2 linked regions of the Hoeflea sp. 108 genome follow. The protein of the gene in region 1 interacts with the protein of each later gene in a pairwise test. Links are inferred from orthologs where the notes say so. Each region holds a gene or a part of one and is shown on either strand. Other genes may lie near its edges. The genes, in order: ftsH and B015_RS0115020.

Evidence for each region.
Region 2: the proteins of ftsH (region 1) and B015_RS0115020 interact in binary tests that used the Escherichia coli proteins (3 or more experiments, as listed by UniProt). The link is inferred for Hoeflea sp. 108 from one-to-one orthologs.

The regions. Positions count from the first base shown.
Region 1 is NZ_KB890024.1:4,531,845-4,535,102, reverse strand. What follows is about bases 202-3,142. They hold ftsH (ATP-dependent zinc metalloprotease FtsH), read right to left. Parts: upstream 2,669-3,142; coding sequence 734-2,668; downstream 202-733. Other genes in these bases: tilS (tRNA lysidine(34) synthetase TilS), read right to left, coding at 2,774-3,142; nudI (nucleoside triphosphatase NudI), read left to right, coding at 202-512. Outside these bases: more of nudI, read left to right, coding at 144-201; more of tilS, read right to left, coding at 3,143-3,258. UniProt on the Escherichia coli protein: Acts as a processive, ATP-dependent zinc metallopeptidase for both cytoplasmic and membrane proteins. Plays a role in the quality control of integral membrane proteins.
Region 2 is NZ_KB890024.1:3,019,614-3,022,929, reverse strand. The notes cover bases 306-3,304. They hold B015_RS0115020 (protease modulator HflC), read left to right. Parts: upstream 306-1,329; coding sequence 1,330-2,280; downstream 2,281-3,304. Other genes in these bases: B015_RS0115010 (Do family serine endopeptidase), read left to right, coding at 2,592-3,304; B015_RS0115015 (DUF2065 domain-containing protein), read left to right, coding at 2,283-2,468; hflK (FtsH protease activity modulator HflK), read left to right, coding at 306-1,330. Outside these bases: B015_RS0115030 (dihydrofolate reductase), read left to right, coding at 1-82; more of hflK, read left to right, coding at 230-305; more of B015_RS0115010, read left to right, coding at 3,305-3,316.

The sequences.
Region 1 (3,258 bases):
TTTTGCGTGGCAGTGATCTGCCGCCGCTCCAGCCATCTTGCGTATCTGACATCGAGAGCCGACAGCTATGGGGGCCGTGTGCCGGTCATTGCTGTGACTCGGGATCTGGCGATCTTGCCGGCCAGCCAGGATGGAGAGGGATTTTGCGTCAAAGGATCATCGTTTGCCCATTGATTGAAAATGAAGGGGCATATCTTCTTTGCAAGATGCCTGGCGACCGCGGGGTGTTTCCTGGGCAATGGGCACTTTCAGGCGGCGGACTGGAGCCTGGCGAAAACATCACCGAGGGATTGCTTCGTGAGATTCGAGAAGAGCTGGGCGCTGGCCTCGTCATTGAGGCGGTTCAGCCGTGGACGTTTCGCGACGATGTCAGGACAAAGTCCTACCCAGATGGAACGACCGAACAAGTCTATATGATCTATCTGATTTTTGACTGCAAAGCGGCCAATCGAAACGTAGCCATCAATGACGAATTCGAGGACTTCGCATGGGTTCTTCCGGGCCACTTCTAGAATTATGATCTCAATGAGGCGACGCGTACGACGCTGAGGGCCAGGGGGCTCATCCGCTCGTAGGCGAGGCAAACGATCGGGGTGATCGAATTCGGGCGTCGCCATTCTTGTCGCGATGGCGTTGCGCGATAGTTCGCCAGCAACCATTGCATCCAGAAAAACAAAAAACGCCGCCGAGTTTCCTCAGCGGCGTTTCTGCATTCGATCCAGTCAGGACCCGGTCAGTTCGACGGCTGGGGTTCCATGCCGCCTTCAGGCTCGGAACCCTTCTTCTTGCCGCGCGACGAGCCGGCCTTGGGCACGGCCGAGCCGCGCGAGGTTGGGGTGTCGTCGCCCATGTCGCGCGAGGGCTTGTTGCCGGCGATCAGCTGCTTGATCTCCTCGCCCGACAGCGTCTCGTATTCGAGCAGGCCTTCGGCCAGCGCGATCCAGTCCTTCTTCTTCTTGGTCAGGATCGAGCGGGCGGTGACATAGGCGTCGTCGATCAAGCGGCGCACTTCGGCGTCGATGATCTGTGCGGTCTCCTCGGAGACGTTCTGCGTGCGGGCCACCGAATGGCCGAGGAACACCTCTTCCTGGTTCTCGCCATAGGCGACCTGGCCGAGCTTGTCGGAGAAGCCCCAGCGCGTGACCATGGCGCGCGCCAGCTTGGTCGCCTGCTCGATGTCGGAGGAGGCGCCAGACGTGATGTTCTCCTTGCCGAACTTGATCTCCTCGGCAACGCGGCCGCCCATCATGATGGCGAGGCGCGAGACCATGTACTTGTAGCTCATCGAGTAGCGGTCGCCCTCGGGAAGCTGCATGACCATGCCGAGCGCACGGCCGCGCGGGATGATGGTCGCCTTGTGCAGCGGGTCGGCCGCCGGCACATTGAGCGCCAGGATGGCGTGGCCGGACTCGTGATAGGCCGTCAGCTCCTTCTCGGCCTGCGTCATGGCCGACGAGCGGCGCTCGGCGCCCATCATGATCTTGTCCTTGGCGTCCTCGAATTCCTGCATGGTGACGAGGCGCTTGTTGCGGCGCGCTGCCATCAGAGCGGATTCGTTGACGAGGTTCATCAGGTCCGCACCCGAGAAGCCCGGAGTGCCGCGTGCGACCGTCTTGAGGTCGACATTGGGGGCCAGCGGAACGTTACGGACATGAACCTTGAGGATCTTCTCGCGGCCGATGATGTCGGGGTTCGGCACCACGACCTGGCGATCGAAGCGGCCCGGACGCAGCAACGCGGGATCGAGAACGTCGGGACGGTTGGTAGCCGCGATCAGGATGATCGACTCGTTGGCCTCGAAGCCATCCATCTCGACCAGCAGCTGGTTCAGCGTCTGCTCGCGCTCGTCGTTGCCGCCGCCGAGGCCAGCGCCACGATGGCGGCCAACGGCGTCGATTTCGTCGATGAAGATGATGCAAGGCGCGTTCTTCTTGGCCTGCTCGAACATGTCGCGGACGCGGCTTGCACCGACACCGACGAACATTTCGACGAAGTCGGAACCCGAGATGGTGAAGAAAGGCACATTGGCTTCACCGGCGACCGAACGGGCCAAAAGCGTCTTGCCAGTGCCGGGAGGGCCTACGAGCAGCACGCCGCGCGGAATCTTGCCGCCGAGGCGCTGGAACTTCTGCGGGTCGCGCAGGAACTCGACGATTTCTTCGAGGTCTTCCTTGGCCTCGTCGACGCCCGCCACGTCCTGGAAGGTGACGCGGCCATGGGCCTCGGTCAGAAGCTTGGCCTTGGACTTGCCGAAACCCATGGCGCGGCCGGAGCCTGACTGCATCTGGCGCATGAAGAAGATCCAGACGCCGAGGATCAGGATCATCGGCAGCCAGGACAGCAGCACGTTGAAGATCGAGCCGGAGCCGTCGTTTTCGGGGCGAGCGTTGATGGTGACGTTCTTCTGCTCCAGGCGCGACACGAGGTTGCTGTCGCCGGGCGAATAGGTCTGGAAGCCGTTGGAATTGTCGATGTAGCTGCCGCTGATGCGATCACCGGCAATCGTCACCGACTTGATGCGTCCCGAATTCAGGTCCTGGAGGAACTGCGAATAAGGCACTTCGCTCGACGCGCCGCGGGTTTGCGGGGTCTGGAACAGGTTGAACAGGGCGATGAGCAGAACGGCTATGATCGCCCACAGCGCGAAGTTGCGATAGTTCGGATTCATCGAATGTCCCGTTGGCGTTTTTCAGGGAACGCGCATGGTAAGAGTAAGCTTGCCCCTAACATAGGGAGGGGCTGCCACATTGCCAAGCTTGTACCTAAGTCGAGGTTAAGCTTGGATGCCAATGTGGCCACGGCATGGCGATGGCGGAATTGAGGCGGTGCCGAGCAGTTTTGTCACCGCCTTTGCCGGCGCCATGTCGAAGGCCGGCAGGAAACGCGTCCAGGGTGCGGCGACCGGAGTGCGGCTCGTTTCCGATAGCAAGCCGGCGCATGTTCCGTCGCGCCAGAGCGCGGGCTCGGCCGCAAGTGCAGTCTGGGCAAGACTTTGCGGTGCCGAGCTTTCGCCGGACAGCTTGCTGGCCATCGCTGTGCCGAGCGGTGCAACCACCAAATCCGCCCTTTCAAACATCTGCAGAAGCCTGTAGCGGCCGTCCCAGGTGCCGGCCCGCAGCGGCATAGGCGCAGGCAGTCCACGCCCTTCGCGGCATAGAAAAACGCCCTGCCGGCGGGCATCGACAAGCGCGCGCGACAATGTGGCGCGGACCGGCTTTTTTGCATTGGGGACATCGACAAGGCCAGCCAGCAGGGACT
Region 2 (3,316 bases), 1.5 Mb from region 1 along the record:
CTCGGAGGATTTTCCATCAGGTGAAAAAGACAGCCATGCGACACGCTACACAGTTTATCGCAAGCGTCCCGTCACGCATTAAGCGTGTACTCATACATCTGTAGTGAAAAGCGCGGGTGCATCCCGTGGTCGCGTTGAAAGCGCGTGATTGCATCCCTATAGATGGTGTCGGTAAATAAGCGGCCGTCTCAGGCGCGGCCGTCATTGTTTCGCAGTTGAAAGGACATTCATGCCCTGGAACAATCAAAATGGAGGCGGCGGCGGCCCATGGGGTGGCGGCGGCAGCGGCGGCGGGGGCGGTGGCCCCTGGGGACAGGGGCCGCGGCCGAGCGGACCTCCCGGATCGCCTCCCGATCTCGAGGACATCATTCGCAAGGGCCAGGACCGGCTCAAGCGCGCCCTGCCTGGCGGCGGCGGCTCGAGTGCAGCCCTGTTCGGCCTGATCGCGGTCGGTCTGGTGGCGCTGTGGGCCTATCAGGCCGTCTATACCGTGCAGCCGGACGAGCTGGCGGTGGAATTGCGCTTCGGCAAGCCGAAGGAACAGCTGTCGCAGCCGGGCCTGCACTTCCATTGGTGGCCGATGGAAACCGTGGAAAAGGTCAACACCGCTGAAAAGCTGGTCAATATCGGCGAAGTCCGGGGTACTGCGTCTTCGGGCCTGATGCTGTCGGGCGACCAGAACATCGTCGACGTCAAGTTCTCGGTGGCCTACCAGGTCGCCAATCCGACGGCCTATCTGTTCAATGTCGCCGATCCCGACGTGATGGTGCGCCAGGTGGCCGAGAGCGCGATGCGCGAAGTGGTCGGTCGTCGTCCGGCACAGGACGTGTTCCGCGACGACCGCCAGGGCATCGCCGGCAACGTGCGCGACATCATCCAGCAGACGCTCGACAGCTATGGCACCGGCATGACGGTCAACGCCATCTCGATCGAGGACGCAGCGCCGCCGCGCGAAGTGGCCGATGCGTTCGACGAGGTGCAGCGCGCCGAGCAGGACGAAGACCGTTTCGTGGAGGAGTCCAACCAGTACTCCAACCAGAAGCTCGGCCAGGCACGCGGCGAGGCAGCGCAGGTCCGCGAAGATGCGGCCGCCTACAAGAACCGTGTCGTGCAGGAAGCACAGGGTGAGGCGCAGCGCTTCATCTCGGTCTATGACGAATATGCCAAGGCGCCTGACGTCACCCGCAAGCGCCTTTACCTCGAGACGATGGAGAAGGTGCTTCAGGGCTCCGGCAAGGTGATCGTCGAGCAAGGCAACGGCCAGGGCGTAGTGCCCTATCTGCCGCTGCCCGAACTGCAGAAGCGCGCTCCGGCGGCGGGAGGCAACTGATGTCCAATCGTCTTCCCATCATCGGCATCTTCTTTGCCATCATCCTGTTCCTGCTCTGGTCGTCGATCTTCGTGGTCAACGCCCGCCAGCAGGCGATCGTGCTGCGCTTCGGCGAGATCGTCGACGTCAAGACCGAGCCGGGCATCTACTTCAAGGCGCCGTTCTCGATGTTTGAGGCCGACAACATCCAGATCATCGAGGACCGCGTCATGCGCCTCGACCTCGACGATATCCGCGTGCAGGTCTCGGGCGGCAAGTTCTACGATGTGGATGCCTTCGTGGCCTACCGCATCAACGACGCCCGCAAGTTCCGCTCGGCGGTTTCGGGTAGCGTGGAACTGGCCGAACAGCGCCTGCGCACGCGTCTCGACGCAGCGCTGCGCCGGGTCTACGGCGTGCGCGGCTTCGAGTCCGCCCTGTCGGAAGAACGCGCATCGATGATGCGCGACGTGCGCGACCAGTTGCAGCCCGACGCCAATGCGCTCGGCCTGCAGGTCGAGGACGTCCGCATCCGCCGCACCGACCTGACGGCAGAAGTTTCGCAGCAGACCTACGACCGCATGAAGGCGGAGCGTCTGGCCGAAGCTGAAAGGCTGCGCGCCCGTGGCCGCGAAGCGGCGCAGCGCATCCGCGCCCGTGCCGACCGCGAGGTCGTCGAGATCGTCGCCGAGGCACAGAAGGAGTCCGAGATCCTGCGTGGTCAGGGCGAAGCCGAACGCAACTCCGTGTTCGCCGATGCCTTCAAGCGCGATCCTGAGTTCTTCGACTTCTACCGGTCGATGAGTGCCTATGGCACCGCGCTCGACGCCAACGGCACCACCATGGTGCTGTCGCCGGAATCGGAATTCTTCCGTTACTTCCGCAGCCCGGACGGCGGTGCAGCTTCTGCCGCGCCCAAGGCAACGCCCGCCCCGCAGGCCGGCGCTGCCGCTCCCAGCACCAGCAACTGACGGTGCAGGATCTGATCGTCGCCATAGGCCTCGTCCTCGTCATCGAGGGCGTCGTCTATGGCGGCTTTCCCGCTCAGATGAAGCGGCTCGCGGCCCAGATGGCCGACATCCCTGACAATGCTTTGCGCCTGTTCGGCCTGGTGGCAATTGCCATCGGCGTCGGCATCGTCTGGCTCATCAGGGGATAACGGATGATTTATTCCCTTCCGATAGCAATGGTCGCAAACAGGCCTTATTTGTTTCCATCATGACGCTTCGCGTCCGGACGGCCCGGCGCGATCAACGCCAATGCAGCCCGGGAGGCTTCCCTGATGAATTCCACAACCCTTTTGCGCGCCATGCGAAAGGCTTCTCTGGCTGCAACGACGGCGCTGATGATCGGCGCGGTGGCGGCACCGACCTTCGTTGCCCCGGCTTTTGCGCAAGGGCCTGAATCCGTCGCCGACCTCGCCGAAGGGCTTTTGGGCGCAGTGGTCAACATCTCGACGTCGCAGACGGTGAAGAGCGGCGACGGCGACAACGAAAATGCCGTGCCGGTGCCGCAGCTGCCCGAAGGCGCACCTTTCCAGGACTTCTTCGACGACTTCTTCAAGAAGCGCGACGGCCAGGACGGCGCCGCGCCGCAGAAGGTGCAGTCGCTTGGCTCGGGCTTCATCGTCGATGCCGAGCAGGGCATCGTGGTCACCAACAACCACGTCATCGCCGATGCCGACGAGATCGAGGTCAATTTCTCCGACGGCTCGAAGCTGAAGGCGACGCTTATCGGCACCGATACCAAGACCGACATCGCCGTGCTCAAGATCGATCCGAAGGCCAAGAAGCTGACGGCGGTGAAGTTCGGCGATTCCAACAAGATGCGCATCGGCGACTGGGTGATGGCGATCGGCAACCCGTTCGGCCTTGGCGGTACGGTGACGCTGGGCATCGTGTCGGCGCGCAACCGCGACATCAATTCCGGCCCCTATGACGACTTCATCCAGACTGACGCGGCGATCAATCGCGGCAATTCGGGCGGCCCGCTGTTCAACATGTATGG